DNA from 4 places in the Carboxylicivirga sp. genome. Region 3 is predicted to be linked to each of the others. Evidence: riboswitches for the same ligand, from Rfam matches in the RefSeq annotation. Region 3 holds a riboswitch; each other region holds the start of a gene.
What was found. Region 3 has a riboswitch for cobalamin ahead of AC4MRQ_RS06005 (TonB-dependent receptor plug domain-containing protein). Riboswitches for the same ligand answer to the same signal wherever they lie in the genome.

Region 1 (8,171 bases), on a different contig from region 3:
CACGTTCAACGCCTGTTTCAAAATCATCCTGAAAGCTATTAAACAGGTTTTTGACACCTGCAAAGAGTTCAACCGGTAATCCTGCGATATTTATTTCGTATTCGGCCTTTATTCCAAAATCGAAAAACTGCGGTGTATGCCTTAGTTCACCTTCATAATCATCGTCGGTTATCGATTGATCGTAATAAGCGATTGGCATTTTACCAGTGTATTGTCCGGTAGCAATCAGGTTCAGGTGATGGCCTGCTTGCCAGTTCAGAGTGAAAAATCCATAATGATCGGGCGTTCGCAGAAAGTCTGTTGTACCCAACTCTTGTGGCTCTTTATATTTGCTGCGCTGAACGGTAAAACCAGCGTTTAAGGTAAGGGCGTTAAAATACGAGACTGTGGATTCGAAGTTAACTCCCTGCACATAAGCCCCGTCGGGAGCATTGGTGCGCAGGTAAGTAACAGTGCCGTCAATTACATCGCCAGGTATGGCTACAAAAGCATTATCCAGGTATGTATGGAACCCCTCGGCTAATAATGAGAAGTTAAACGGACCAAATTGTTGATTATAGTCCAATGATGCCATGTAACTATGACTGGTCTCTACCTCTAATCCTTCAGTATTTTTATGAATCACCTGCCGTGTTGCCGAGGCGCTTATATGAAGATCTTCGTCAAATATCTGGGGAGCACGGTAGCCTTGCGAATAGGATGCACGTGCCTGAAGATTGGGTAAAACATCCCACAAAACGTTAAACCTCGGACTAATCACATTACCCTCACAATCACCGGTACCATGCACATTGTCTTTAATATCGTAAATATCGTAACGAAAACCGCCGGATAGCTTCAATACACCTATGCGTCGGTTGTATTGCATAAAAGCACCATAAATTGTTTTATCCTGGTTGGCAACTGTTGTATTAGGTGCCTGTTCAAATCCCGTTATTTTATCATCATCCCATATTGGCTTATCGTAGTCAGGGTATCCCAGCTTCTGATCTTTTAGCTGGTCACCCACCAACTCAATACCTGCCAGCAAACTATTGAAGCCAAAATCAGATTTAAATTGGGAACCAATAGTGTAGGTTAATCCGTCTGTTTGCCCATAGTCTGTCAGCGACTGATTGGCTCCATAGTAAGATGCACGATCAACATCTTGTGCAGATGCAAAAACACTTAAATGACTTGTTTGGCCCATAAAATACTCATAGTTAACGGCTCCCGTTGTTATTTTATGCTCGACCGCCTCTGTTAAGTCTGCCATATGGTATAGCTCATCAAAACGGTTGCCGCCACGCCGTTCTTCGTCAATACGAAAGAAGTCGAACACTACTTTACTACGGTAGGATGGACGATGGTACAAACGGGTACCAAAAGCCAGATTTTTTAACTGCATCAGCTCCGAAAAATCATCGCCATTGACATCGAAAGGATCGCGCTCGCGCAAACTACCGAAAAGGGCCATCCCGGTTTTTTTATTATCAGATACCATTGAGGCGTTAAACCTGGCCGCGGTTTCACTTACCGATTCAGTACCATCTAAACCAACACCTATTGCACCAGATTGTAGCTCTGCTGCATAGCTGTTTTGAATGGGATCTTTTGTGATGATGTTGATGCTTCCGGCAATGGCATTACTGCCGTAAAGTGCTGATCCGCCACCACGCGTTACTTCAACACGTTCGATCATAGCGGTCGGAATTAGCTCCAATCCATATACGCTTACAAGGCCTGAGAAAATTGGCCGGCTGTTAATCAGTATTTGCGAATAGTGACCTTCCAGACCATTCATGCGCACTTGCACCATGCCACAATTCTGGCAATTGGTTTCGGTGCGTAGGCCTGGCACATAGCTCAGGGCATCGCTCACCACAATGGGCTGAACATTTTTCATTGTTTGATTGGTTAAGCGATTCACAATGGTTGAAGCCGTTCGCCGGGTTTGTTCATTTCTATCGGCTGTTACCACTACTTGGTCTAATCCAAAAGCATCTTCTTCCAACATAAATTCTATGGATTTGTTGGGCCCTGATTTTAAGGTTATCGTCTTTTCCTCCGGCTTATAACCCATCGATTGGGCTTTAATGGTAAATTGTCCTGTAGGTAGTTCATTTAATTCAAATTCACCAGCCGCATTGGCTACTGTTCCCAATGTTGTATTGCTAATAATAACAACTGCATAGGGAACCGGCTCAGAATTGTGTTTGACAATACCGCTAATGCTGGCCTTTTGTTCGTTTTTACTGGCATAAACAACATTGCTTATCATCAACAGCAAGGTCATTAAAGCGCTGATCTTTGTAATTACGCTTAGTTTAGTCTGTTTCATTTTACAAATAGATTTAACCTGAGATCAACTTAAATTTTGAGATCAGATTGCAATAAAAATCTGATTTACAAGGCATAATTTTAATCGAATACCGAGTGCTATCGGTATTGCGATAGAGTTTAATGCTGTAAATCTGGTTTTTAAGCAAAATCTTTGCAAAACCACTTATAAACAGTAATCTTCTCCGTCTAAATGATTCAAAATAGTCCTCTATTCTTTCATCATTTACACTTGAACCTTACTTCTTATAAGCGTTCTGAATCCAAAATTTTACATCGAACTCAGGTTATCAGCAATCGACTAATATTATAGTCCATTACCGGGTTAATAATATTTGTAGCATGATGGAATAATAAATACAGGTAGGACGTGCCATGGATTGCCTTTCCGTGTATTGCTTTAACTCCCGAAAGCTACATGAATTCCATTCTGGCAGGTCTTCTGACTTTCCCAACTTTTACTTCCTTCCCATCGGTCAATAACCAATAGTGGATGCAGTGTAAAAGCATGTGTCACAATAGTGACTTGGGATTACAGCAGCGGGTACTGTTCAGGATTTTCACCTGATTCCCTTACTAACTAATCTGATAGAATAGTTATACCAAAAATCGATGCGAAGATATAAATGTTTAATTAATTATTTATAAAAGTTGAACAATTATAAGCGGGTTGATTTTAAAAGTGTTTAGTTCGTGGGACTTATCTCTTAATAGATCTGCTAAACTGATCTCCTACTTAGTTGGTAGTAACATGCAGATTAAGACAAGAGACCTGTCAGGTTTTAAAAACCTGACAGGTCTGAGCTTCTGGAGTAGTATTTACGAATTTAAACATCGGCTTAGTGGGTAATCCGCTTAGCCGGTTGAAAGCTACCTCTCACCTATTCTTTAAGGTTTTACACATGACCACTGTTCCCAACCCCTAACTCTAAACCCAAAACTCTCCATATGTCCGGATTGTATTAGTAAGACAGGCGATTTATGGATCGAATCTTTACTTATATGACGGCAATAAAGATTCGATCCGTAAACCAATTTTAACTCTAAACCCTCAACTCTCAACTTCCTTAATTCCTGATCTTAAAATGTTCTAAAACTCCCTTTAATCTGATGGATTGCTCATTTAACTGGTTAACCGTCATGATCATCTTCTCGGATGCAACTGCATTTTCCTGGGTGATGTGATTAATTTGCTGCAAAGTTGAAGTAACCTGCTGAACGCCGTTGGACTGTTCATTGCTCGATACAGCAATCTCTTCAATCAGGTCAGCATTTTTCTTCACCGATGGTATAAGCTTAAACAGGCTATTGGTTGTCAATGTGGAAACATCAAGGCTCTCCTGCGACATACTTACGATTTCCTGAGCAGCCTCGCGGGTACGCTCCGCTAGTATTTTTACCTCCTGGGCCACAACTGCAAAACCTCTTCCCTGATTACCGGCACGCGATGCTTCAACGGCTGCATTTAAGGCTAAAATATTGGTTTGGTCAGCAATTTCGGTAATAACCTTAACCTTATCGCTTATGGTTTTAACAATTTCGTATGAGTCGCCCGCTTTGCCCTTTACCTGTTCCAGCTCGTTGCTTGCCTCGTGCGATGCCTTAAAGGTATTTTGTGAATTCATAGAATTTTGCTGCGCATTGGAATTGATCTCCTCCATCGAAGTCGCGATTTCTTCATATGAACTGGCCTGTGTTTGTGCGCCGTGGGCAATCTTTTCAGAGCTTGATTCCAGTGAATGACACGTTTGGTTGAGCTCCGTTACAACTTCTGAAACCTCTTTCATCAGTGTTTTAAGCGTTTCCACCATGATAACAAAAGTATGCAGCACACCAGTTGCCTTACCTTTCAGATCATCATGGATCATCAGGTTTCCATCAGCCACCTGAGCTGCTATCTGCGCCACTTCATATGGTTCAGCGCCCAGCATCTTCCTGACACCTTTTAAGATGAAAATACTAAAAGCAACCACCAAGGTGGCACCCACAGTTATAAAGCTGATAATCCACCAGCGGGTAGACCAGGAGTTTCGGGCCAGACTACTAAGCAGTGCTGTTTTGGCTCTTCCGATAATAGGTTCAACCTGGTGCACTTCGCTTCTTAATTGACCCAACAAACCACTTTTTTCGTCTAAGCCAAGCTCCAGTTGCTTATCAACCATAGTCATAAAAGTTGATTGATAATTTTTCAATAAGTCCAGCATTTCCTCCTTTGCAACTTTATTGTAGTTTGAGCGATTAATTGCACGTTCAAAGGCAGCGGCATTATCGGTGAACTTCTGTTTATATTTTAAATCGTGCCTGAGTAGAAAATCCTTTTCATGCCGACGTCCCATCAGCATAAACACCATCAGATGATCATGGTTGTATTGTTTTAAGGTGCTTTCAATGTTGTGTATCGCCTCCCGCATTTCACCAACCAATCCATAATCTTTAAATCCTTTTTGAAATGCTGTTGCTTTTATTTGCATAAAAATACCCTGGTAATTAGTCAATGACTGATGAATGGAATCAATCATCGGCACCATGTTATTGCTAATGATGATATCCTGTTCCATAAGTTCCTCGCATATTGAAATAGAGGTATCCATGTTCTTTGAAAAACGCTTCAGGTATTTATGATCATTCGTTTTATAGAATTGAGGATCTGTAACAGCACGCGCCAGAAAATCCTTCTCGTTGCGGCGCATTTGCAGCATTAAAGATTCTAATTCATGAATACGATTCTCAATCAGGTTGTTATTCTGCAAACTGTTAAGCGAAAAATGAGTGTAAATGCCAATGGCGCTAAAAGTGATTACTAAAAGAACTGTTAGGATGGCAAATCGAAAGCGCATGGTTCCTCGTTGCATGGTTTTATGTTTAGGTTATTCACTAATTCCTGAGGCACTAAAATTACTGCGCGCTTTTACCTGTTCTGTAAACTTAACCTTAAGATAATACTAATAAATCATCAATGATGACAAAAAAAGAGGCTACCGAACGGCAGCCTCTCATCTGTTTGTGTATTGTAATGAATAACCTTAGTGTATTTATCCTCTGTAAATAACATCGGCACCAATAGTTCCTTTCAGGTCTTTCAGATACGCTTCTGAAGTAGCGTAAGCCAAGTACTCTTGTGCTTTAGCCAATCGCCCTTCGATATCTAAATCAGACTTGATCTCTGCATTTTCGCCATTTGCAGCAAAGTTCTCAAGGTATGCAATCTGCTCTTTGCGGAATGCTACTTCTTTTTCCTGCTTCAATGCTAAACGCTCTTTGTACCAATCGCTATTGATAACATACTCACGGTCGAAGTACTTGCGTAATTCAGGATGGCTGATCTCTTTTCCTTCGTACTCACCATAAGCCATAATGTGAAGTAAGATTTTCAACGGAGGAATCGCACCATCTACTGATCCTTCTTCGAAGTAGCGCTGGGCAACTTTTTGCTGTGCTTCAACAATATTGTTGATCCCATCTACATAATCTTCCATTCCCTGAAGTTCAGGCTTCAACATTTGCTCGTTAAATACAGCTAATGGCTCGTCAAACAAGCGGTTCATACAGCGGAAAGCAAAGTTCTCAGTAATACGGTAACCCAAGCGGCTGGCCAATACTTTCTGACCATTGTGTTCAAAGTCTTCCAACTTCTCAAGTGAACCATTTTCGATTAGCAACTTAGGATCACGATCTTCCGGTACTAAACGAGCCCATATCTCAGGAATTAAGATTGAGATATCGTGGTCGAAACGGTTCTGTCCAACGTAACCTGCTGCCGAACTGAAACCTTGATATTCAGTTAATATGTATGATAATAAGGCATTGTTTAAGTCTGTTGTAGGAACTAACATGTTGAAAGGCCCCTTAGTTAATGCACCCTCTGAACCTGCCCCTGTTGTTGATGGCGATTTACCTGTTAAACTACAGATAAAGTCCATGAATAATTCAGGAAGCTCTTGATAGTGAATTGGGTTGTAAACCGCCAATGGACGAATACCATTTTTCTTATCAGCCGGGTTATTACGACGACCTGGTAATACTGCATTTACCACGTCAATAACAGGCTCTTCTGACTTGATCTTACGGAATAAACGTACACCAACTTCACCAAGGTAGTTATCGATAATATCATCCTTAAAGATGTTACGCTCAAGATAACGTGGGTTGTTGGTTGGAGTTCCGTCAACAATACGTGTGTGCGAAGGAACAACGAAGTAACCATCTTTTTCGCTGTTGATCACCTTCATCAACAAATCCTTGACAGGCTGCGTATATTTGTCGAAGTTAATTGCATCCTCATACAAAGCAATCGCATCCTTCTTAGTTAATGGCTCGTAGTTAGTTAAGAAAGTACCGTCAGTCACAATATCTTTCTCAGCTCCTTTATCGTATCCGCGGATAATCGCTTCATCAGGACGCTGGAACAGGTGACTCTCACAGTTAGTAACTACTTTATAACTCTTATTCTTGTACTCAGCATTCAAGTTGCTTAACTGACTGGCGGGTAAAACAATTGTTGCTGAGATATCATCTTCCATCTGGATCTTCTGGCTAGGAACAAAGTCAGAACGAAGCTTATGAAGCAACCAGTTACCATCTTCATTAAAACCAATACGTACGTAACTTGCTGTTACTTTATTGTTTTTGTACTGAAGAGTAGTTCCTTCACGACCGTTGATAAATTCAACTGACATGTAATCTTTCCAGTTTCCTTTTTCACTTTCGTTACGGTACAAACGCTTAATGAATAGAACCAATGAACGAATGTGCGAAGGAATACCATTTAAGAACTCATTGTACTCGTCGCTATATGTCTCAGAAGGCGTTAACAACTTAACAGCAGAACCTAAAGCACGTTTTGGGCTCAAGAATGGACGTGAGGGCTCAGCATCAGGACGGATACTCTTCCAACGGTTAGAGAAATCGTAGTTAATGATTTCATCTGCTGCTTTGAAGTCCTCTTCAAGGTTCACAATGTTAAATGTACCATACTGGATAGCATTTTGCATTGACTTAGAAATCTCTGACTTACCACCACCAGATACAGTACATGGTTTGTGACAGAATATACCCTCAGGTTGTGTGTTTACAATACGCCACATTGGCTGAGTCGGGTGTTTCGCCAACTGGAATTTGTGACCTGACGGGTGAATATAAATCTTTTCAGGAGAAAGTATTAACGATTCTTCTTTACCATTTACAGTCCACACAACTTTGCTGTTATCAATATCGATAGTTGCGTGCTCCTGAATGTATGTGATGTTAGAGAATTTCTTATCTACAGCATAGCCTTCGGGATAAACAGTTACCCTGTCGCCTAATAATGCCATGGCCTCATCGAACGAATAAGATTTTTCTAATTTTTCAGAGAAAAGCTCACCATATACGTTATCGCTCATAATTCCACGTGGGTAAGCAATAGCACCTCCAGCGTGCTCTTCTTCAACCAAACCAATCATGTTGGCTGAGTAGCTGATCTGCGTCTTAATCTCTTTCTTTGAGTATCCGTAGTAGTTGTCGCCAATTAAGGTTACCACAACACCATTGTCATCACGACAGGTAATTTTGAAAGCACCACCATCGTTATACAACTCATTCTCATCCTTCCAGCACATACCATCGTTACGCTGACGCTCGGTTGCATCGTCGTAATGAGGAAGACCAATATCTTTTTTCTTAAGCTTTGTCATTTGTGGTGCAAGGATAATACATCCTGTTGTACCTGTCCAATGCTCAATATCCAGTGCAGAATCGTTTTCAGCAAGGTTATGGTCACCTGCGTTACCAAAGATGTTCTCTACGAAATCAAGGTTACTTACTAATGTACCTGGCGCAAAAAAGCGAACTTCCATGCTTTTTTCAGATATAAC
Region 2 (7,795 bases), on a different contig from region 3:
TTTGCTTGCTCTGAATATGAGTGGCTATAGATCGAACACAAATACCCAGGGCACCAATAAATAATATGCTATCGCACCGATTAAAATGTTCGTCTAAAAATCCTTTGATGGATTCAATACCCTTCGTACCCGGATAGGCAGCTGTTGAATATATATGGCCTTCCAGCTCTTGTTTGAGCACATTGGCAAGAGGCAGTGCATTGATATTGTTGATTATAATTGCGTTCATATCTTAAATTTTTGAACTATTCAATTGCGATGTGTTAGCGTCTTGTTTTGTAGCCTGAAAAATGGTCACCGGATTATGCTCATCCTGCTTTATCAGCATTGTATCCGTAACAGCTAATTCTAAATCAGTGGCAGCTCTTTTGAATGCTTCAGCTGTTTCCTGACTGACAGCATTGAAAACGATGATTCCACCTGGTTTTAGACGCTGATTCAATCGTTTCATCATATCGTGTAAGCGACCACCATGCCCACCGATAAAGATCCGGTCAGGCTGCGGCCATTCGTCCAAATTAAAGTTGAAGAAATCTCCAATGGTAGCCTGAATACCTGGAATGTGAAATTTATATTGGTTTTTAGCCATCAGTTCACGTGATTCCTCACGCTTTTCAATGGCGAAAACAGAAAGCTGCGGGGCCATTTGTTTGGCTTCAATTGATACCGAACCGGTACAAAAACCAATGTCCCAAAACACTTTGGCATTATCCAGTTTCAACATGGATAAGGACATCAAACGGATGCTACGCTTGGTAATCATCTTCGGCCGTCCATCCAAATAATGAAAATCTTTCTCATTGATACCCGTCACCCGATCAAAGTGTATGACTTTCTCCAGAATCAGGCAATTGGGCATAACAGTTTCTGTTACTGCCAACTCTTCAATGGACAATTCCTTTACCTGCTGTCGTTCACCACCTATACGCTCGCCCAAGTACACCTTATAATTGGTCAGACCAACCGCCAACATGCGCTGTGCAATGGCAGCCGGTGTTTTGCGCTTATCAGTGAGAATACCAATCAATGGCGTGCCTTTAATCAGCTCCTGATCCAGGTTTTCCCACGGGCGACCTGTTAAAGTGGCGACGACCATATTGCCGTAAGGTATGAGACAAGCCTGAGCCAACATCTGCAGGCTATTAAAACTTGAATACACCTTGATGGATTCATGCGGAAATTCACGTTTCAGAGTATTGGCAATGCCAAAAAACAAAGGATCACCCGAAGCAAACACAACTATGTTCTCATAGACTTGACGGTAGTGATCAAAGGTTTGCTTTAAGGGCACCAGTACTTCTATCCATTGATGATCAACAGGTAATAAATCACACACCAGTTCATAATGGCGCTTGCCACCCGAAAAACAATGAGCCTTTGAGATAATACTTTTCAGCTCATCGCTAAGCACTGGCTTCGCCTCATCTGATATGCCAATAACGTAGAATTTACACATCACGCCCTGGTTTTAAAGAGGCAGCCTCATCGCGACTCAGGATGGCATTAACAATGGTTGCCGCCAGGTTAGAACCACCTTTTCGTCCTTCCACACTCACATATGGCAAGTTCTTAAAGGTCTTTAAACGATGCTTCGATTCCTCCACATTAACAAAACCAACAGGCGCACCCACGATACCAGCCGGTTGAAATTGCTTTTTACGCATCAATTCCGTCAGTTCGATCAAAGCTGTAGGTGCATTACCAAATACATATAAAGCATCCGGGTGTTCTTCAACAGCCAGACGGATACCTGCCTGTGTACGTGTTATATTTTTCTCTTTGGCCAAATCTATCGTGCGCTCATCGTGCAAATAGCATTTAATATCAATACCATAACGCTCACATGCTTTTTTGCGAATACCACTCTGTACCATGGTTACATCTGTAATAATGGTGCCACCATTCAGCAGATACTCACTAATGCGTTTAACCGCATCGTTCTTCACCCGCAAAAGATTTTTCATCTCAAAATCGGCGGTGGTATGAATGCAATGCAGCATCACCCATTTCTCTTCATAAGAAATATCAAGATCGGTTAATTGTGCTGCAATGGTGCGGAAGCTTTCCTGCATAATCAATGGCCCGGGAGCTCCTTCCTCATCGTATTTTGAATAGTAGCCACGTGGTGTAATAAACTTATCATTCACCACATAACTTTGTGAGTTACCAATAATTACTATGGAGAACATATCAACCATCTCAGGGTCGAATTCGGCCAGTGTGGTTAAAGTGACTTTCTCATCCTCGCGATCAACCTGACGTACAATGGCAACAGGCGTTGACGGGTCACGCTCTTCGAGGAACAGTTCCTGCAATCGGTATATCTGCCAGTAGCGTTTTTTACTTTTGGGATTATACAGCACCGTCACAAAATCCCCATAGGCCGCTGCCTTCATGCGCTTTTCAATCAGTTTCCAAGGCGTTAGCAGATCGGATAAGGACAGCACCACAAAATCGTGACTAAAGGGTGCACCCAGTTTCGCTGCTGCTGCCTGAAAAGCGGATATACCCGGAATCACCTCCACCGGAATATTGGTCTGTCGCTTTTCGGCCATTTCCAATATCAATGAGGCCATACCGTATATCCCGGCATCGCCCGAACTGATCACCGCTACTTTTAAACCAGACTCAGCCTTTTCAAAAGCAATTTTGGCGCGTTCCACCTCCTGGCGCATACCGGTGTCAATACAATCGGTTCCTTCCTGCAGGTAGCATTGTATAAACTGAAAATAGTATTTATACCCGATGACCACATGGGCTTCTTTTATCGCTTCAATAGCTGGTTGTAAGAATAGATCCGGGTTACCGGGGCCTAAGCCAATTACTTTTATGTTGCTCATACTTTTGGTTTTAAGATTCAAGAGTTCAGGGTTCAGGGTTGGGATTCGAGACGATTGACATGATCTCTAATTTTCTGTTTTGAATAAACAATTGACTTTATAAACTGTGCACGTACATTTAAGTCATAAATTATACCACCCCGCCTGTCGGCACCCCTCCTAAAATTTAGGAGGGGACGGGTTTGCGTCCTTCCAATATTTATATGCAATTGCCCTGGCTTCATCATATTAATTTAGCGTTTAGTCTTGCTTTGTTTTATAATGATGATTGAGAAGTAAGGAATACGTCGCTCCTTCAAGTCATTAATATTACTGCTTGTAAACTCTTTATCGGTACCCATATACTCTCCGTAAAAAAACTGATAGCGAGAATTATCAAGGAAACGAGCGATCCAATCCTTTATCTTAGATACTTTCATCATTATAACTGTTTCATTTGCTGTTGTGAATGCTTCCAGCTCCTTTTCGTCAGCTACCTCGGGCACCACCAAGACTTTATCGGTTTGTGTGCAAATGGGATTGGCACTCAGAGATCCGCCCAATATAAATGCCGGAACGCCCGGAATCATTTCATAATTGACGCCCGCTTGTTTAATATCATCGATCAAATAAGCAAAGGTGCTGTAAAACGAAATATCCCCTTCACTGGCAATGGCCACTGTCTTTCCTGCTTTACTATGAGCTATGCTTTCTTGCGCCAGTCGACCATAAGTAGCATTGACTTCGCTGCGGTCGTACTTCATAGCCACCTCCACGGACTTCAGTTTGCTCTTGTCCAAACCTAACTCACTCAACACACGCCAGGCCATGCTGCTTTTCATGCCTTTACTATTGACCGTTGTCGGATAATAAATCACATCGGCTTTTTGCAACGTCTTCAAAGCTTTTAGGGTAATCAATTCCGGATCGCCAGGGCCTAAAGCCACACCATATACTGTTCCTTGCTCCATTTTTTAGTGCTTATGTCCACAACAAGCGTGATCGTGTCCATGATGATGATGTCCATGACCATGATGGTGGTGATGGTGAGGTTCGTAATTCTCCAGCGTTTCCTGATCTACCGAAGTGATCAGATCTACTTCTCCACTCTCAACACTCTTCAATCGCTTTAAAAGTATTTGAGCCAAAACATCCGATTCACTTAGCAGGGGCGTAACCGAAATATTGAGATCAGTTCGCTTTTCTTCCAATGCCTTAAACAGATCAAGTGCTTTATCCATGTATACACCAGGGAAAAATATATACGGAACCACCACGATATTTTTATAGGGTAAATTCTCACAAATAGATAGGGCATCGGCCACCGAGGGGTAAGTCATACGACTACAAAAGCCATTAAGGGCGAAAGGGAATTTATTGGCTTCCTGCACCATACGTGTTAAGCGTGTCAAATCGCCATTGGCAGCAGGTTTTGAAGCTCCTACACCCAGTCCGAAGAACAAGGTCTCTGTCTCTTTTCCTTTAACTGCATCATCAACTTTACTCAGTAAGTCATTGGATAATTCGATCATATCATCGCAATCACCAATGTAATGCGCCAGCTTAATTGACACATTATACTTTGCTTGTAACTGGTACAACATGCACGGAATATCCTTCTGAATATGCACACCGGTAAAGAGAAAAACGGGTAAAGCATATATTTCTTTCACCCCTTTACTGGCCAGGCTCTTCACTCCCTGTTCAAAATCAGGTTGGGATAACTCTAAGAATCCTGCTTCCACTTCGTAATCCGGTAAACGTTTTGCAAATTCACCGGCATATTGCTTGAATGCCTCTTCTCCTCTTTTCACACGGGTTCCGTGCCCACATAGTAATACTCCTTTTTTACACATGGCTAAACTCTTCTTTAGTTACTGATTTGATGATTGGTTTTAACTGATCGGAAAATTTAACAACCTCCCCGATAACCATTAATGCCGGTGGTTTAAAACCAGCATTGGTCATATCAGCCTCAATGGATTTTAAATTTGATTTAAGCATTTCCTGCTGAGGGTATGTTCCCCATCGTATTAAAGCAACAGGTGTTTCATTACTCTTTCCTCCGTTAATCAGCTCCTGTGCTATACGACCAGCATTGGTAACACCCATATACACAACCAGCGTATCTGAGCCCTTTGCCAATGATTGCCAGTCTACAGGATTCGCCCCATTCTTAGCCGGATGTCCAGTTACAAAGGTCACTGATGAAGCTACATGACGCGCTGTTACGGGAATACCCATATAAGCTGGCACGGCAACTCCGGAGGTAATACCGGGCACTACTTCATAATCAATCTCATTTGCTATTAATGTGAGAATTTCTTCCACGCCTCGCCCGAATACAAAAGGATCGCCCCCTTTTAAGCGCACTATTTCTTTACCTTGACCGGCATAATGCACTAATAACTCGTTTAGTTCATCCTGTGGGTAGGTGTGTTTATCTTTCTTTTTGCCGACATAGATCATCTCACACGCTTGTCGGCAATACTTTAATAGTTCTTTATTTACCAAATAATCGTACAAAACAACTTCTGCTTTTTCGAGAAGCTTTGTAGCTTTTACACTGATTAAATCAGCATCACCAGGCCCTGCTCCCACCAGCCATACTTTTCCTGTTACTGGGTTCATCTTATTTATTTGTGTTAAGGTCAATCTTATTAGTTTCAATGCGCTCAATTATCTCATCAACCATCTCCATCATTTCCCTCTCGCAATCTTCATCATTACTATTGAGCATCTGTTTTCTTTTCAGAGCCACCTCATCAATCAGTTCTGGTGTCAAAGCAGACAACTTCTTTATAAAATATCTGCGTAAAGCTGCTGAAAGAGCCGGTGATTGCCCCTGAGTGGTAATACCCAGATGTAAATCGCCTACCTGACAGGATGCAGGCAGAATAAAATCACCTTCATCGACACCATTAATACTATTAGCTAATACCCCGTAATGCTGTGCCTCTTCTGTAATTAGACCATTTACGCATTGATCATTGGTGGCAGCAAATACCATAAAAAAGTCTTTCACATCATCCTTCTGATAATGTCGATCACGATGTATGAATACATCTTTATCTTTCAGCTCTTTAAGTTCCGGTGTTAATTCTTTGGAAATAACAGTTACGGCAGCACCGGCCTTAATGAGTTTACTGACTTTTCGCAAGGCCACTTTACCACCACCAACAACCAGGCAGGATCTATCAACTATAGATATATGAATTGGATAATATTTCATCGCAGAAGCTTATAATGTTACAAACAGAATTCCATATCAGATACAACTATCTAATAGGTTCTATGCCATTGAACAATGCTTATACACGTGATTTATTAACGCATCATTAGATGTGTTATCAAAAGAAATACATGAGCGCAGATTATGTATCTGCCATAATTGAGATGACTTTTCCATTGTGCATCAAACTTTTAAACCCGAAAGTTTTGATTAATACTATGTTGATCCTCTATGGCAGGTTTTCTGACTTACTCCCTCCTGTTGTGCCTTCCCATCCGTCTTTGACGGACAGTGACATTAAGTTTCAACGGAGTTAACAGAGCTTACAGCTGCGGGTACAGTTCCGGACTTACACCGGATTCCCTCTTTCTGTCAGGCTTCGAACATACAAGTCCTGACGCACCATGTTAAATCGGCATCAAAAGTAGTATTTTTTGAATTAAACCAAATACCATTACGTCAAATATGGCTTATTTAGAATCAGGCGTAATTAGCTATATTTGCAAAATAATTGGGAGCCACGATTGAAACTTCGAATATGCCCAACTTAAAAACAATTGAATAATGCTAAGCGAAAAAGATACTATTTGCGCCATATCAACAGCTCAGGGAATGGGAGCTATTGCAGTGATCCGTTTATCGGGAGATGAATCCATTTCGATTTGTGAGAAAATATTCAGACCTGCAAAAGTCGGAAAGCGACTGTCTTCGCAAAAAGCAAATACGATTCACTTTGGGAGCATCTATGAAGATGAAAAAGATATTGATGAGGTATTGATCAGCATTTTTAAAGCACCACATTCATTTACGGGTGAAGAGATTGTAGAGATAGCTTGTCACGGTGCTCCATATATTCAACAGCAGGTTTTGCAATTATTAACCAAAAATGGTGCACGATTGGCCACGGCTGGTGAGTTTACCCAACGAGCATTTTTGAATGGCAAAATGGATCTATCACAGGCCGAAGCAGTTGCTGACCTTATTGCATCGCGCAGTGAAGCAGCCCGGCGTGTGGCCTTACAACAGATGCGAGGCGGCTTCTCCAATGAATTGGTTAACCTGCGAATGCAATTGCTCAATTTTATTTCGTTAATTGAACTGGAACTTGACTTTAGTGAGGAAGATGTGGAGTTTGCTGACCGTTCAGAATTAACAAAACTCGTTGATGAAATTGAAGCTCTACTTCAAAAATTGGTTAATTCATTTTCGCTTGGTAATGCCATTAAAAATGGAATTCCTGTAGCTATTGTGGGACATACCAATGCAGGAAAATCAACCTTATTAAATACCTTACTGCAAGAGGAACGTGCAATAGTATCTGACATACACGGCACCACGCGCGATGTGATTGAAGACACAATCAACATTGAAGGCATTGGTTTTCGTTTTATCGATACCGCAGGTATCAGAGCCACTAAGGATAAAATAGAGAACCTGGGTATAGAGCGCACTTATGACAAGATCAGTAAGGCTACCATTGTTCTGTTAATGCTGGACGTTAATGATCCTGATGATAAGATTCATGCTGCTATCAGCGATGTTAAAAAGCGACTGGATGAACAACAACAGTTAATCGTGGTCATCAATAAAACAGATCTGAGCGATGAATCTGTAATTGCTGAGCGCTTTTCAAAAGAAAGCTTCAGAGAATTATCTGGTACGGATGCCATTGTACCTATCTCCGCCAAAAAACAACTGAATATTGAAGCATTAACCAATGCACTTTTAAAAACTGTTAACCTAT
Region 3 (8,171 bases):
TAGTTGAAGCATCCCATATTTTTAACCCCTTCTTCCGGCTGTTTTGATAGGTAAAAAAGAATGCAGCACCAATGGCTAAAACCAAAGTAATGGTAGCAATGGACACAACATGAATAAATGGTCGACTGGTAATGGGGTAACCAAAGAAGTGATTGGTTACGTCAACAGGTGACGCAAACTGATTGCCTCCAACATACCACCAGGCATAGCTTCCACATATTAAAGCAATGCAACCGGCAGCCACTCCTGATAGTCCACTTAAAGAAAGACACTTACTAGAACGTTCCATTAAGGATTTAATCTCTGACAATTGACTCAAATGCTCTTGTGTATTCATTTTAAAAGTTCTTTGAAATTCAAAGTAAATGATTGATTTTGTATTATGCAAATATTTTTATTCAGTATTTCTTTTTACTTGTGCTATTTAAACTTCATATCTACCTGTTTATTTAATAGTTCACTATTCAGAATAAATCTAAGCCAAAGTTTTTTTCAACAATTCAATAAGGTAATTACTTTTAAGAACTAACTTTTAAAAAAATCTACACATGGTAATTTACGGATGGCGAACATCACACATTAAATCTGAACCTAACAATCGAGTTACATGTCCTCATTGTGGTGAAACTGGCACGATCGTTAATAGCGTCTTTGGCCGATATGTGCATATATTCTGGATACCAACTATCTCAATTGGTAAAACTGGCAGAGCAATCTGTACCCATTGCCAAAAGTCCTTTAGTAAAAAAGAAATGAATGATGATATGAAGCGCGCCTATAAAACAATGAAAGGTGACACAAAAATACCTTTCTGGCACTTTTCAGGTGTATTGGTCATTGCTTTGATCATCGGATTATTCGTTATTTCTGATAATGCTGAAGCAAAAACTGAAAAGGAATACATTGATGCTCCTATAACCGGCGATGTATATGAATATGAGAATGGTCCTAATCGATATTCTACCTTGAAGGTGGTTGCAGTTAGTGAGGATAGCTTATACTTTTTATACAATAACTACGATTATTCTCAAAAGACTGGCATAGAAGAAATTGATGTAGATTCTTGCTATACAGAGGATATTTACATGATGTCGCGTACCGAATTGGAGAATATGTACTCAGATGGTACTATTTATGACGTTAATAGAAAAGAAAAATAATATTCAAATGAAATGAGGATATTTCTTCATAATATCCTCATTTCTAATATTCCTATAACTAAGTTCCTCTTAAACCTCAGTTATTTATTAACGAATAATTTAAATCGGACTTACCTCCTATACTTTTATTGCTCAAAGGTTTTATTTCCCTTTAAAAAGGTTTAAATTTATAGAAATACCCTATAGCTATGAGTACAGATTGTGACAAAAAGTATAAAGGAGCTCCTCCCAGTAATTATCATCTCTCAGTTGGCAGTCAGACAGAAAAACGAATCATTGTAAGAAGTGATGATTTAGCTACTTACTTAAAGACAGGTAAAGTTCCGTTTATTTCTACTGCCGCGATGATCGTTTATATGGAACAGTGTTGTGTTGCACTTATCGATCCCAATCTACCAGTTGGTTACGATTCTGTCAGTACTGAAATGAATGTAAGACACCTGCACACTGCCAAGGTTGGTGAGGAAATTATTTGCAGAGCTCATCTTAAGTTTATGGAAGGGAAAAAACTGTTTTTTGATGTTGCCATGGTGAACAAGGACGGCGATTCAATTGGTATTGGAGCTCACGAACGTTATATTGTTTGCCATAAAACGTTTGTTGAAGAACATAGTGGATAAAAGAAAAGAGGCCGTCCTTTGGAGACAGCCTCTTCTATTTTTTCACAAAACAATTTATTCTAGTAGTTAAAACTCGTCATTATCGGATTATCTCCAACTGTATAAACTTCATCATCTGTCCATCCTTCATCAGTATTCCGTAAAACTACCAACTGTTTGCCAGTGGTTAAGCCCATCAAACGATTTCTGCGAGAATCATAATCGATACCATTAAAGGCTTCCTCGGAGTAATTACCAGTAACAGCTGCATTTTTCTTTAATTCATCCTCGTTTTCTATGTATACAGAATTGGACCAAAGCTTGCCATAAACGTAGTACAATGTACGTCCATCCGGAGAGATTGTTAAAGGCTTGGCATAATCAACTGATTTTTCTCCTAATACAAAGGTGGTAGCTTCATTAGTTATAAAAATTGTGTCACGTTCAGTTTCTTCACCTTCATCCAATACTTTGGTAACAAATTCCCGGTCAAGTCTTACTAATGCCTGTTCATCACTATTGCAATATATCCATACCCGTCGATCGGTATCAACCACCATATCGATTGGGTTATTATGGCTCAATTCTACCGTATCTACTAAGATGTTATTACTCATATCGACAACAAACACATTAGAACCATTTGCATCCCCTTTACAAGCTGCATAAAGATACTTACCTGATGAGATTAGTTTTTGAGGTTGATCATCAAGATCAAAAGTTCTGACAGGATTGTTATTCATCACATCGTATTCTGATACTTTATTATTCTCATGACTGACATAAATAGTCGTGTCCCCAGCCACTAAAACATCATTGGGTTTTGTATAGTCATCTATATTACCTGCATCAATGAATCCATCAAGGTTGATTAGTTCAACGCTATTATCGTTTGGAACAGTAACATAAGCCACACCTCTGGGAAAATCACTATTTCGATTAATCGCCATAGTTGTTGCACCCGCACCAATACTTGCACCATTATTCTTTAACTGGTAGTAATCGTTGGTACATTCTTCTCGCTCATAGTTATAATAGCTTATAGTACTTTTAGAGCTTCCCTGATTTAACACAAACGCTCCCTGATGCGCTTCCAACTTATAAACGTTAACATCATTACAGCTACTTAAGCCAATGGAGGCGACAACTCCTAAGGCAAGGAAAAGTTTCTTCATATTTATTGATTATAATCGTCATCTAAATTAAACAGCCAAAGATATTATTCCTTTTCCAAATATTTCAATGATTGAATAAAAGAATAAAAAAAGCCGGCAAAACCGACCTTATAGAAACTGTCCTCATTAGTGAGGGGTATGCTAGGGAGTTGAATTCGAATTTCAACCAAATGAATAGCGTGAATCCTTAGTGATATTAATAATTAAAAATTGCAGCCCGAGGATTTGGAGCAGTACCAGTGATCTTTTTGATTTCAGCCCCATCTTCTTTATTAATTATCACCACTTCATTATTAACAGAATCAAAACAATATACCTGGCCTGTTTCGGTATTTATATCAATTCCGTAGAACGTCTTATCTAACCATTTTTCAGCAGGAACATCTGTTGCATTAATATCCATTTTATATATCGCATCAGTCATATAGAAAACTTCTCCTTGTTTTGATATTGAAAACAGGTTACTGCCATAAGTTCCTATAGTTCCATTCAACTCAAAAGTCTTTGCAATCTCATCGGTTTTAGAGTTAATCTTGTAAAGTTTAGCGTCAGACCAAGTCCAGGTACCTCCATGGGCTCCTTTACTATAAACCCATACATCGTTATTATTATCTAACTTTAATGTTACACTACCTTCATCTAATGTAATAGTTTCGACAACTTTATTCTGTTCGATGTCAATAACAGAAACCGTATTATCAACACCATATCCTCCGGAATTGGCTACATACATTTTATTTCCAACTTTAGCCATCATTTCAGGTCCCTTACCAACAGCAATGGAACCTGCAAACTCAAACTTCTTAAAATCATATATTAACACTTCTCCATCCATTGAGCCATTGGTAATATACACCGTGCTATTTGTAGCCTGAGTTACGAAACGTGGATATGTCAATTGATCATCGTCAATTGTCTCTACACTCTTAAAATCCCTCATTCTAACTATTTCAATTTTTTGTGAATTATTAACCACAATAAAACCCAGTGTGTCAACCATTTCAAAATCCTGAACTATATCACCTAGTTTACGATCATTTACCGAGAAGAAAATATCATTATCACTAACTTCCTCATTATAAAATGCAATTGCTCCGTTATTTTTTCCAAAACCTCCTTCACTCACAACAAAATCACCTTTTAAAGAAGGATAAACCGGAGCCGGATCATCACTTGAACATGAAGCCAGGCAAATAGCCAGTAGTGCAAATAGAACTTGAAACTTGAATACTTTTTTCATGATTATAAATTAATTAATTAGATACTTCAATTTTATATGCCACATCCTTCCCGGCATTGGATAAGATCTCACCGTTTGGTATGATTTATTGAACAGGTTCTCAACAGAAACCTGTGCGAATAACTGGCTTCTTTTGATTTTTATATTTTTTGCAATTTGCGCATTTAGCAGCCAATATGGTTCAATAGTGTCATCCGAATCATCATAGGATTGTTCTGATGCAAAATTCCAGCTCACAAAAAATTGATAATCATTTTCTGTTGTAATACCAGAGTTGATATTACTCATCCACTTTGGAGCATAATACAATGGTCTGCCTTCTTTAGATTTATTATTTTCCGCAATGCTTTCAATCGTTGCCTGATTATAACCCAGTGTTCCTGTTGTTTTCCAGGTTATAGTATTAATTTTTTTATGATGCATTAATTTTAGGTCAATCCCACGTGTTAATACATCACTATAATTTTTTGCATACCAAAGGGCACCTTCAGGTCGCCACACAATCATGTTTTCAATCGGACTATAATAAACAGATAGATCAGTAGTAAATTCTCCTAACGTTTTCGAATCTATCAAATATTGCCCACCAATCTCAATTGAGTAGCCTCGTTCGGGCAATAACTCCGGGTTACCACCTGGCACCCAAAATAAATCATTAAACGTAGGGCGTCTGAATTTTTGCGAATAAGCTCCCCTTACAATAAATTGTTTCGTTAATGGAAATGAAAAACCGGTATTAATTAGAATATCAGAGTCAACATTATTACTCCACTCTTTTCTTAAAGCAAAGTTCGCGCTTAATTTATTTACATACCTGACACCAGCTATCAGACCAATTACTTCATCATTCTGAGTACCCTCGTAGGCATCAACAATTCCTTTAGTATGATTATACGTCAAACCTGCATCAAGACTTAAACGGTCAATGAGATAAACACGATAATTAAAATCACCAAACCATGATTTACTCTTAATTCTGGAATCAATCATCGTGAGCGGTGCATCCGCACTGTCTTTCTGGACATAATGCTGATCAGCATAAAACCATGCCCCTTTTATATTTATTGAACTTCGTTCGAATACTTTCTTGTAACTCATGAAAACGCGTAAAGTAGAATCCTTTTGGTTTTCATAACTCTTTAAAGAGGCACCTTCGATGGCAGGTATATTCATATCCTTGACCTGCCCCCAAATTCCTGCGATTAATTCTGAATATGCATCTGGTTTATAGGTGATATATTGCTGAAAACCGTATTGATTGTAATCTGCATTCTGTCGCTTTAAAGTTGTCTGTTTTATCTGATCGAAGTATTTATAATCAGCATCCGATTTATCACCCCAAATACTACCACTTAGTATCAGCTTATTGATTTTTAAATCGTAGCTACCACCAACTTTAAAGGTACCAAATGAGGCTGCATTTAGATCTATAATCCCATTATTTCTTTCAATACCACTTGGGTTGAAACCAATATTAACAACACCGCCAAAAGTTCCGCTTCCATATGTTACACCCCCTGCACCGGGAATCATTGTTATTGAGTTGTTGGGCAATAACATGACATTTGAAACATCTGCCGATCCCAATGTTACCGAATTAATTGGAAAACCATTCCAGTTAACTTGTGTTTGAGAAGCTCCAAGCCCCCTAAATGAAATAGAAGTTGACGCCCCTGCGGAACCATAAGAACGAATATTAATGTTTGCATTATGTTTCAATACTTCGCCTAAAGTTCTGTAAGAATAACTTCCTGAAATTTCACCTGATATTTCTTCATGCTGGTATCCATCACTAAAATGCTTTTTCCGCGAAGCTGTAATCTCAACCTCTTTCACCCTCACAGAATCACGCACTTCACCATCAGCCATTATAACCAATGAAGCCATCAAAAATATCATTAACAGTCTAATCCTCATCTAATTTTGAGTTTAATAAACTGTCCTGACAAAACGGATATTGAATACAAATAAGTATCGCTCTGCATTTATTCCGAATGACACGAACAATTGAATTTCTTTGGCAGGTCTTCTGACTTATCCCACTGTAATCGCCTTCCCGTCCCCATGAACAGTGGCTTTGTTGATTACAGCATTTTCCGGAAAACTCCGGTTGGAACTTACAGCAGCGGATACTGTTGCCGACTTTCACGGCATTCCCTTTTATCATTCGGCATTGATATATGCTTTATGAACCAAATCGTGGGCAAAAGTAATGGAATTGATCAGATGAAAAAATTATTAGCACATAAATGTTTTCTTCTTTAGAAAGTTTTTAAATAAAAAAGACCAGCTCTAAAGCCAGTCTTCTTGTACATTTTATTATCGAAAAACAATTAGTGACAACACTTTACCTCTTGTGTTTCTTCCTCAAATTCAGGACTAACATATGGAATTCCTAAATTCATTCCTCTTAAAATAAACAGTACGCCTAAAATGATGATAAACATTGGTATAGTTTTTCTTAGTTGATGTAAGAACCGGCTCTTGATGATATTGGCAAAATATGCTACTGCAAACATCAGAGGTAATGTTCCAAAACCAAAAGCTACCATAAACAAAACACTGTCATTTATCGTGTCTGATGTAACAGCTCTTGTTATTGCAACATAAACTAATCCGCATGGAAGAAAACCATTTAATACCCCAATTACCAACAAATTACTTAATTTCTTTCTATTTAATGAATCACCTATCTTCCTTTTCAACGTTGAGTAAATAGATGTTGATACCTTATTGCTTGACTTAGGAAGCTTTATTACCCCAGGTAAAATGACACTAAGTATCATAATGGCACCACAGGCTATCGAAACCCATTGTTGAATACCTGATAACTTTAATCCTGCTCCTAACAAACCGAAAATAAGCCCTAATAACCCATAGGTAGAAGCACGTCCAACATTATATAACACTGCTCCTGATGCTTTTTGTGCAACCGATCTGGTTGGTAAAGGCAATGCCAGAGCCAATGGGCCACACATGCCAACACAATGCATACTGCCTAAAAATCCATATATAAAACCTTCTATTATGTACATATCCTATTAATCAACGTATAGAACTTCTTTAGTCAGGTATGGCTGACTGTTTGCTTCCCACTCAATAATTAATTCATACTTACCACTGGCAAGTTTATCTGATGAAAGCGTCATTATATAATCGTTGCTGAGCTTGATATCTTTCTCAACATCCAACGATTTGTCTGATGGCCGATATAAATGCACTAATCCGGATATCTGGTTAGCGTCGGCAATATTATCAGGAAACTGAATTAGGATATCTTTTTCCTTTTTGATAACCACTTTTTTTGACAAGGCATTATAGTTCTTAATTTTCGTAATTTGCTCATCGTACTTCAGTTCTTTCGGATAATAGTCTTCAGTAACCATATCAATCTTCTCTCGCGTTGTGATAAACACAAGGCTTGAAAAACCTATTACACCTGTAACGATGACTAAAACAATACCATGTCCCCAATTAAATTTCATATGTTTAATTTTTCTTTCAGTTGTCATATGTAACTCACAAGAGATTTTAAAAATTACATGTTCGTTTCATATAATATCTAATAAATGGATGACTATTAAGGACCGACAAACGTAGTGTGGATGGTTTCAATTAATTGATCTCCATTATACACCCCCAATACAATCTTGGTGCTTTTACCGGTCAGTTCTTTTTCGTTTAGTTTGATTAAAAAGGCTCCTTGTATTCTTTCCTGTTTTTTAACCAGCATGGAGCTGCCTGCCAGCTCGACCGTTCCATTAGGTGAAACCAGTTTTATACTCAGGTTACCTTCTTTCTCTGTTTTATTGACAATTTTATAGTTGTAAATGTTTGAGTAATTACCTTCATCAGGCTTTTGATATAAGGATCCCTGAACACGCAATATGGTTGTTTCGTAACTCGAACGTAATGTAAATAGTACCACCAACGCTCCTATAAGAGCAGCTGTTAGTGCTGTATAAGCAATGATTCGAGGTGTCCACTTGAATGCCGA
Region 4 (8,171 bases), on a different contig from region 3:
CGTAATTGTCGTCGTGGACGCCAGCATATTTGTGAGAAAACGGTTGGTATAGGCGTTAATATAGATGGATCTTTCGCCGAATATGTAAAAGTACCATCAACCAATGTCATGAAAATTAATGCTTCTATTCCTGACGAGGTATTAGCCATTATGGACCCATTTGGAAATGCAACACACACCGCACTGTCATTTCCTTTAATTGGTGAAGATGTCTTAATCACTGGTTCAGGTTTAATTGGTAGTATGGCTGTGGCAGTCGCAAAATTCGCCGGTGCGCGATATGTAGTTGCAACCGAAACTAATGAGTTCAGAGCGGAGTTAGCTCGTAAGATGGGAGCAACACGTGTTGTTAATCCTATAACAGAAAACCTCCGCGAAGTAATGGATGATTTGGGGATGATTGGTTTTGATATCGGCCTTGAGTGCTCGGGAGCTCCAGCTGCATTTAACCAATTGGTCGAGCATATGTACAACTCGGGTAAGATATCCATGTTAGGAATATTGCCTTCATCAACACAAGTTGACTGGAACCGTATTATCTTTAAAGGTTTGACTTTAAAAGGAATTTATGGTCGGGAGATGTATGAAACCTGGTACCATATGGAACAAATGTTAATGTCAGGGCTTGATTTAAGACCAATTATAACACATCAATACAGTATTAATGAATTCCAAAAAGGCTTTGATGTAATGGAAGAAGGTAATTGCGGTAAGGTATTGCTTAACTGGGATTAAGTAATGTTTAAATATAGAATTTGGAAGGTAGTCTTTATGGCTACCTTTTTTCATTAACCGGAAAGTGAGCAAATATTTCTAAATTTGCTTCAACACTATGTTATGATGAAACGGGCTATGAGGAAGGCTTTTCATTCAGGAGAAAAGCAAAAATGGTGAGTTACATCTGACCATTGAAAAATAAATTTAAACAGATGAAAGAAATATTACTTCCAGTTGTTATTTTCTGCGTTTGTGTTTGCCAACTTGGAGCGCAAGATTTAAAGCCTTGGACTGAACGTTTGAATAATTTAGAGCAGATCAACGATCCTAATAAAAAACGTTTTGAATTACTTGAACTGAGTAAGCAATTAACAGATATCTGGAGAGGAGGGATAAATATTGAACAGATCAATGAGCAATCAAAGCTGATTAGGGTTGATCAGACCTCAGATAAAAAAGTTACAATTGTTTCTTTTGGAAGTAAAACCTACCAAAATGTTTATCAGTTGGAATGGCTGGTGAAAACCAATGATGAAATCTGGACTTTTAGTGAAGAATTTTCATACGTAGAATCAAAGGAACAGCTTAATTTATCGTACAGTTTATCTAAAACATCATTTGATACATATGAGTTTCTAGTGCTTAATGGCAAACAGGAATTTATTCATGTGGTTGATATCGAAACAAAGTGCCTGTTTGAAAAGCTTCATTTAGCAGAAACAGATCAACAAAAGGATTCGATTAATACTACAATTCAAGTACGCTTGGGGAATCTATGGAGTAACTCACAATTATATGAGAGTGCTTTTAGTGGACTTAGTAGAATGAAGACAGTCACTTCAAAAGATCGAAAGGTTAAAATTTGCACTTATAATATACAGAAGAGCGATTTCTCACAACAATTTTATGGTGCTGTTATACTAAAAGATGATGGTGAAATTAGTGTAAAACCTTTGACTGATGCCACAGAAAAGATAAGAACACCTGAACGGGCATCTTTAACAGATAAGAAATGGTATGGGGCGATTTATCTTGATATAATAGAAACATATAGTGGTAATAAGACCTATTATACACTTATTGGCTATAAAGGACATGATGAATTTATTAAAACCAGGGTGATTGATGTAATGCTTATTCAAAATGGAAGAATTCGTTTTGGAATGCCTGTTTTTAAAACGGAGCGATTAAGCAGATCTCGGGTAATATTTAAGTATTCAGCCAAAGCCGCAATGATGTTACGATATGATCAGCGGGAAAAATTGATTGTATTTGATAACCTAGTGCCTGCAGACCCAATGTATAGAGGAGTTTATCATTATTATGGTCCCGATTTCTCATACAATGCTTTTAAATTTACAAAGGGAGCATGGGAGTTAAAAAGAGATATTGATCTGAGAAATCCTAAACAGTAAAGGTGATTACAGCTGTAAAACTAATTGCATGAATGACTTTCAATACCAGGCAGAGCAATTTGCCGACTTAAGAATATTGCGATATAATATACCACAGTTTAAGACGTTACCAATCAGAAAGAAATTATATATCTATTTTCTGACTGAGGCGGCTCTTTCAGGAAGAGATATTATTTGGGATCAGAATAACGAAAACAACTTATGGCTTCGCAACTGCCTTGATACTATTTATTCAAGTATAGAAGCTCAGGATGAGAACTTTAATAAATTAGAAGTTTTTTATAAGCGGGTTTTATTTTCCAACGGTCTGCATCATCATTATAGTACTGATAAGCTAAAGCCTGCCTTCTCAAAAGCTTGCTTAAAACAGTGGATAGCTTTATTAACTGATGAACAAATACAACAATTGAATTGTGAAACTTCTGAGGAGCTACTTGAACAACTGGGAAAACTGCTTTTTGATCACAGTCAGGATGCAAAACGCGTATGTCAGGATGAAGCTAAAGACCTGGTTCACAAGTCTGCAAATAATTTCTATAAAGGACTATCGCAAGGAGAAGCTGAAGAGTTTTATAATAACCTTATTGACAAAGAAGATCCTCAGCCTGTTTCTTATGGGCTTAATTCCAGGCTAATAAAAGAGAATAACGAAGTTAAAGAGGAGATATGGCAGGTTGGAGGTAAATATGGCAGAACAATTGAGCAAATTGTTTTTTGGTTGAGAAAAGCAGCTCATGTTGCGGAAAATGATCGCCAAAAGGAGATAATTAAAACCTTGATACAATTTTACGAAACTGGTGATTTAAATCTCTTTGATAAATACAGTATTCAGTGGTTAAAAGAGCAAGAGGGTGAAGTTGATTTTATCAATGGATTTATCGAAGTGTATGGCGATCCATTAGGATTTAAGGCTACTTGGGAAAGTTTGGTTAATATCATTGATAAAGAGGAAACTGAAAAAGCATCAATTATCAGTGAAAATGCTCAGTGGTTTGAGAATAATTCTCCTGTATTGCCTGCGCACAAGAAAGAGCAGGTGAGTGGCGTTAGTATGAAAGTGATTAATGCAATCATGCTAGGAGGTGACTGTTATCCGGCCTCACCATTAGGAATTAATCTTCCCAATGCTGAATGGATTCGAGAAAAGCATGGGTCAAAATCAGTTTCCTTACAAAATATAAGTCATGCTTATGAAATGGCTTCACTTACATCTGGAGTAATCGAAGAGTTTGCCTGCTCAGAGGAAGAAGTTTTATTGCATAAAAAATATGGAGCCATTGCAGATAACTTGCATACTCACCTACATGAATGTGTGGGGCATGGTTCTGGAAAATTAGAATCAGGAGTTCGTTCAGATGCTCTGAAATCTTATGCATCTGTTATTGAGGAAGCACGTGCTGATTTGTTTGGTTTGTATTTTATGGCAGATGAAAAAATGAAGGAACTCAAATTAATTCCGAATAAGGATGTTGCCAAGGTTCAATACAATGCATATATCCGAAATGGATTAATGGTTCAGCTTGCAAGAATCGGTTTAGGTTCCAATATCGAGCAAACTCATATGAGAAACCGGCAGTTAATATCAGAATGGGTGATGGAGAATGGTTTAAATGATAATGTAATTGAACGAATAACGAAAAAAGGCAAAACTTACTTTGTCATTAATGATTATAAAAAATTACGCGGCCTTTTTAGTAAGCTATTAAGAGAAATACAACGGATTAAATCGCAAGGTGATTACAAAGCAGCAAAAGAACTAGTTGAAACCTATGGAGTCAAAGTTGACCAACAAATTCATACGGAAGTATTAGAGCGTTATGGCAAGTTAAATGTGGCACCATATTCAGGTTTTATTAATCCTAAGCTTGAACCGATTATTAATGATGATGGAGAAATAGTAGATATTGAAGTGAGCTACAATGAAAGCTTTCTGGACCAGATGCGACGTTACAATAGGGATTATGGTTATGAAAGCAATTAAGCAATAATTAACGGGAGGAGAGCAAGAGGTTTATAAAGCGTCTTGACTCCACCCGAAAATCGGTTGCAGATAGTTAATATCTTGTATTTCGTATTATTGAAAAAGTTCTTCATCCCATTCTACATAGAATTCACCTTTTTCTACCTCAAGTTTATTATTAGTTTCGGTGATCTGATTGTTTTCATGCTTGTATCCATAAGCTGTATAAGAAAATGTACCACGCATCGATTTATTTTGATGATCGTATGATGTTATTTTTATTTCACCAACCGGTTCGCTCAGGATATTCTTAGAATTAAAACAGTAGGTCGTATAGTGTAATCCTTGCTGTTTACCATCAACAATGTCAACAGATTCAAGACCTGCTAAAGCCCAGTGATAAGTTATTTCAGGTATATTCCTATACAGCAATATTTTTTCTTGTTGTAGCGCTTTCCGATAAGGAAAGCAAAGGCTGATATGCATTGCTTCATAACTCGCACGAATGGTAAAGCTTGAATCAAGGACTTCTCCTGTTTCAGTAATCGATAATAGGGAAGTGCCAAATGAAAACGAAGCATGCATTGAAGAATAACGTTCCTTAATTGAATCACGGAATACGCAAAAAGGAACTTTGTTAATTAAAGCTTTTACATAAGGAGTAATGATCTCATCCTGTTCAGGTGGTTCAGGTTCAACCTGATCTTTTGAACATCCTGCAATCAGAATTGCAGCAATTAGAAAGGTAAGTGTTAGAGTTTTCATATTTAATTTATTAGGTTGATTTTAAAGGTATGAAATATTTGGGACGAAAAGACGAAAATTCATAAAATATTTCGTTAACCAACGAAAGAACTTGATACTTATGTATTGATTCTTGAGTCTTCAAATTAAAACCTTACTTTTGCAGAGTTATTGAAAAAAGGGAATCAGGTGAAATGCCTGAGCTGTTCCCGCAGCCGTAATCCATGCCAGTAAGGAGCACGCCTTATTAACCACTGTTGCATTGCAATGGGAAGGGGAGGTGATGAAGGAGAGCCGGAAAACCTGTTTCATTGACACATTAATTCATAATTCTTTCGGGAGATAAAGAGATGATTAGATTTACAACAACCTTATTAGTAGCTACTCTTTTATTTGCATGCCAATCGAAAAGAGAAACCCAAACGGGAGTTTTAACAGTTGGGCAGGCAGATAGTACCTACTATCCCAAATATGCAAAGGGATTCCATATCAACTATTTTAAAGGCTATCGTCAAATCGTATTATGCGATCCCTGGGGCGATACGACTAAAAATGAAACCATTGCATTGTTTAAAGACAAATCACTAAAAGAAGCTCTTCAGCAATCAAATGAGTATGTAATTAATTATCCGGCTGACAAATGGATTGCGCTTTCATCCACTATGGTAAATTATGCTGATAAGCTCAACATGAAACAGACCATTTGTGGAGTTGCTGAACCGCAGTATATATCGGATGAATACATTCAGAAGTCCATAGAAAATGGATCAGTTCGTAATGTCGGGTTAGCTGTTGCACCCGATGTGGAAACCATGGTTGATATTGAGCCTGATTTTATGATGGTGTCGCCATTTAAGGATAATCATTTTACAGCTGTAACAAGTGCTGGTATTCCAGTTCTTACTAATGCTGATTATTTGGAACATACACCGCTTGGACGCGCTGAGTGGCTCATATTTGTTGGAGAATTACTAGGCGAAGGTGCTAAAGCAAAGCACTTATTCTCAGAAATTGAAACTGCTTATCTTGAAATCAAACAAAAGGCAAAGAAAGTAGCCGTTGAACCATCGGTTTTTACAGGACATATTTATCAAGGTATTTGGTATACCCCGGCAGGAGAAAGTTATATGGCTAACTTTTTTAATGATGCCGGTTGTAATTACATTTATAAGGATACAAAGGGAACTGGCTCTTTATCGCTCGATTATGAGACAATTATCGAAAAGGCCGAAGATACAGAATGCTGGGTGTTGATTTTGAATTATCCCAATGAACTAAGCTATACTGAGATTGCCAAAATTGATGAACGGTATACTGATTTTACAGCCTTTAAAAACAGGAATATCGTTGTTACAAATTCATCATATTCGCAGTATTTCGAGAAAGGTTTAATGCAGCCGCACATAGTTTTAAGTGATTTGGTTTATGCATTGCACCCTGAAGTTTTAATTGGATATCAACCAACTTATTTCCATCAATTGACTAAAGAGTAAATATGGAAGATCATCGGGTAAAATGGATAATGGGTTTTGTATTATTGACTGCACTGATTTTGGTATTTTTCCTTATGAATATTGGTTTTGGTTCGGTATCTATTCCATTTGAAGATATACTAAATGTTCTGATAGGTGAGGAGGCATCGCGAAGTGCTTATTCATCCATCATTCTTAAATCAAGGTTACCACAAACGATTACAGCTGTTTTGGCAGGAGCCGGATTGGCTGTAGGAGGCCAACAAATGCAAACCTTATTTCGTAATCCACTGGCAGGACCATCAATATTAGGGATTAGCAGTGGAGCCGGTTTAGGTGTTGCACTTGTTGTTTTATTTGCGGGAAATGTGTTGGGTATTACAATAAGCGGATATGGTTTATTCGGGCATATGACAGTGGTAGGTGCAGCTTTTCTTGGTGCCTTTTTTATCTTAATGCTGATCGTCTTTTTTGCACAGGCTTTACGTGATAATACCATTTTATTGATTGTTGGTATCATGATTGGTTATGCGGCTTCTGCAATAATAGGAGTGATGAAATTCTACAGTCCGAAAGAAGATGTGCATGCCTATGTCATTTGGGGTTTGGGAAGTTTTGCCAATGTCACCTGGGAGCATCTTTTGATTCTTATACCGGTTATAATAATCGGATTGCTCATTAGTTTATTATTGATTAAACCTTTAAATGTGTTGGTACTTGGTGAAAATTATGCTGAGAATCTGGGTGTGAATATCAAACGAACACGATTGTCTATATTGTTTTGCACAGGCTTATTAACCGCAGCCATTACTGCTTTTTGCGGACCAATTGCCTTTTTAGGTTTAGCTGTTCCACATTTAACCAAGGGTTTGTTTCGAACAAGTGATCAAAAAGTATTGATGCCTGCCGTAATTTTGGCAGGAGCTATTTTAGCCTTATTTTGTAACCTCATTGCCCGATTGCCTGGTTTTGAAGGTGCATTGCCGATTAATGTTGTTACAGGACTGATAGGCGCCCCGATTGTTATTTCTGTTATTATAAAACGACGGAAAATGAATAGCTATGGATAAGTCAATATTATTACAATCGAGAGATTTGGCTGTTGGTTACCGACAAGGTTCCGATAAGGAAACGGTTTTGCATCAGAATATAAATGTACAATTGAGACAAGGTGAGTTTGCCTGCCTGTTGGGACCTAATGGCGCCGGCAAATCTACATTGATTAAAACCTTAAGTGGATTTATTCCCAAAATTTCAGGTGATGTATCAGTTGGTGACATTGATTTGAAGGACTATAAGCGTAATCAATTAGCCAAAGTAGTAAGTGTAGTTTTAACAGAAAAACTGGAAGTTACCAATATGACTGTATTTGACCTGGTGGCATTGGGACGTACTCCGTATACTGATTTTTTTGGTACGCTTGCTAAAAGGGACAAAGCATTAGTTTTACAAGCTATTGAAGATGTAGGATTGCATGGTTTCGCTAACCGACAGTTGGTATGTATGAGTGATGGTGAACGGCAAAAAGCAATGATTGCCAAAGCACTGGTACAGGATACACCATTAATTATTTTAGACGAACCCACTGCTTTTCTCGATTTACCAAGTAAAATTGAAATTGTACAATTACTGAAAACCCTTGCAAAAAACAAGAATAAGGGAATCCTGTTATCTACTCACGATTTGGATTTGGCACTGCAATTGGCAGATAAGATATGGCTGTTGGCACAGGGCAGAGAGATTGAAGCTGGAATACCTGAGGATTTAATTCTTGCGGATGGGTTTAAACGTTTCTTTGAGAAAGAAGGCATCATATTCGATAACGAGAGTGGAGCCTTTAAGGTAGAGAGAGAGCAGGTTAAA

Region 1: it holds a riboswitch for cobalamin, as region 3 does, so the genes downstream of both, AC4MRQ_RS16440 (TonB-dependent receptor) here and AC4MRQ_RS06005 (TonB-dependent receptor plug domain-containing protein) in region 3, are expected to answer to the same signal.
Region 2: it holds a riboswitch for cobalamin, as region 3 does, so the genes downstream of both, AC4MRQ_RS10210 (precorrin-2 dehydrogenase/sirohydrochlorin ferrochelatase family protein) here and AC4MRQ_RS06005 (TonB-dependent receptor plug domain-containing protein) in region 3, are expected to answer to the same signal.
Region 4: it holds a riboswitch for cobalamin, as region 3 does, so the genes downstream of both, AC4MRQ_RS17240 (ABC transporter substrate-binding protein) here and AC4MRQ_RS06005 (TonB-dependent receptor plug domain-containing protein) in region 3, are expected to answer to the same signal.

What each region holds. Positions count from the first base shown of each region.
Region 1 is NZ_CEXQWX010000096.1:169-8,339, forward strand. It holds gene AC4MRQ_RS16440 (TonB-dependent receptor) at 1-2,320, opposite strand, end outside; cobalamin riboswitch at 2,735-2,941, opposite strand; gene AC4MRQ_RS16445 (methyl-accepting chemotaxis protein) at 3,387-5,171, opposite strand; gene AC4MRQ_RS16450 (PPi-type phosphoenolpyruvate carboxykinase family protein) at 5,352-8,171, opposite strand, start outside.
Region 2 is NZ_CEXQWX010000043.1:31,453-39,247, reverse strand. It holds partial or broken gene AC4MRQ_RS10240 (hypothetical protein) at 1-229, opposite strand, end outside; gene cbiE (precorrin-6y C5,15-methyltransferase (decarboxylating) subunit CbiE) at 233-1,456, opposite strand; gene cobJ (precorrin-3B C(17)-methyltransferase) at 1,449-2,840, opposite strand; gene cobI (precorrin-2 C(20)-methyltransferase) at 3,074-3,790, opposite strand; gene AC4MRQ_RS10220 (sirohydrochlorin chelatase) at 3,794-4,675, opposite strand; gene cobA (uroporphyrinogen-III C-methyltransferase) at 4,668-5,450, opposite strand; gene AC4MRQ_RS10210 (precorrin-2 dehydrogenase/sirohydrochlorin ferrochelatase family protein) at 5,452-6,051, opposite strand; cobalamin riboswitch at 6,268-6,473, opposite strand; gene mnmE (tRNA uridine-5-carboxymethylaminomethyl(34) synthesis GTPase MnmE) at 6,616-7,795, shown strand, end outside.
Region 3 is NZ_CEXQWX010000019.1:25,979-34,149, reverse strand. It holds gene AC4MRQ_RS06030 (hypothetical protein) at 1-337, opposite strand, end outside; gene AC4MRQ_RS06025 (hypothetical protein) at 549-1,160, shown strand; gene AC4MRQ_RS06020 (thioesterase family protein) at 1,349-1,780, shown strand; gene AC4MRQ_RS06015 (YncE family protein) at 1,840-2,934, opposite strand; gene AC4MRQ_RS06010 (YncE family protein) at 3,131-4,174, opposite strand; gene AC4MRQ_RS06005 (TonB-dependent receptor plug domain-containing protein) at 4,184-6,091, opposite strand; cobalamin riboswitch at 6,177-6,386, opposite strand; gene AC4MRQ_RS06000 (sulfite exporter TauE/SafE family protein) at 6,508-7,209, opposite strand; gene AC4MRQ_RS05995 (FixH family protein) at 7,216-7,659, opposite strand; gene ccoG (cytochrome c oxidase accessory protein CcoG) at 7,755-8,171, opposite strand, start outside.
Region 4 is NZ_CEXQWX010000105.1:5,748-13,918, reverse strand. It holds gene tdh (L-threonine 3-dehydrogenase) at 1-735, shown strand, start outside; gene AC4MRQ_RS17255 (hypothetical protein) at 930-2,132, shown strand; gene AC4MRQ_RS17250 (dipeptidyl-peptidase 3 family protein) at 2,161-4,113, shown strand; gene AC4MRQ_RS17245 (hypothetical protein) at 4,207-4,857, opposite strand; cobalamin riboswitch at 4,969-5,161, shown strand; gene AC4MRQ_RS17240 (ABC transporter substrate-binding protein) at 5,187-6,329, shown strand; gene AC4MRQ_RS17235 (iron chelate uptake ABC transporter family permease subunit) at 6,332-7,378, shown strand; gene AC4MRQ_RS17230 (ABC transporter ATP-binding protein) at 7,371-8,171, shown strand, end outside.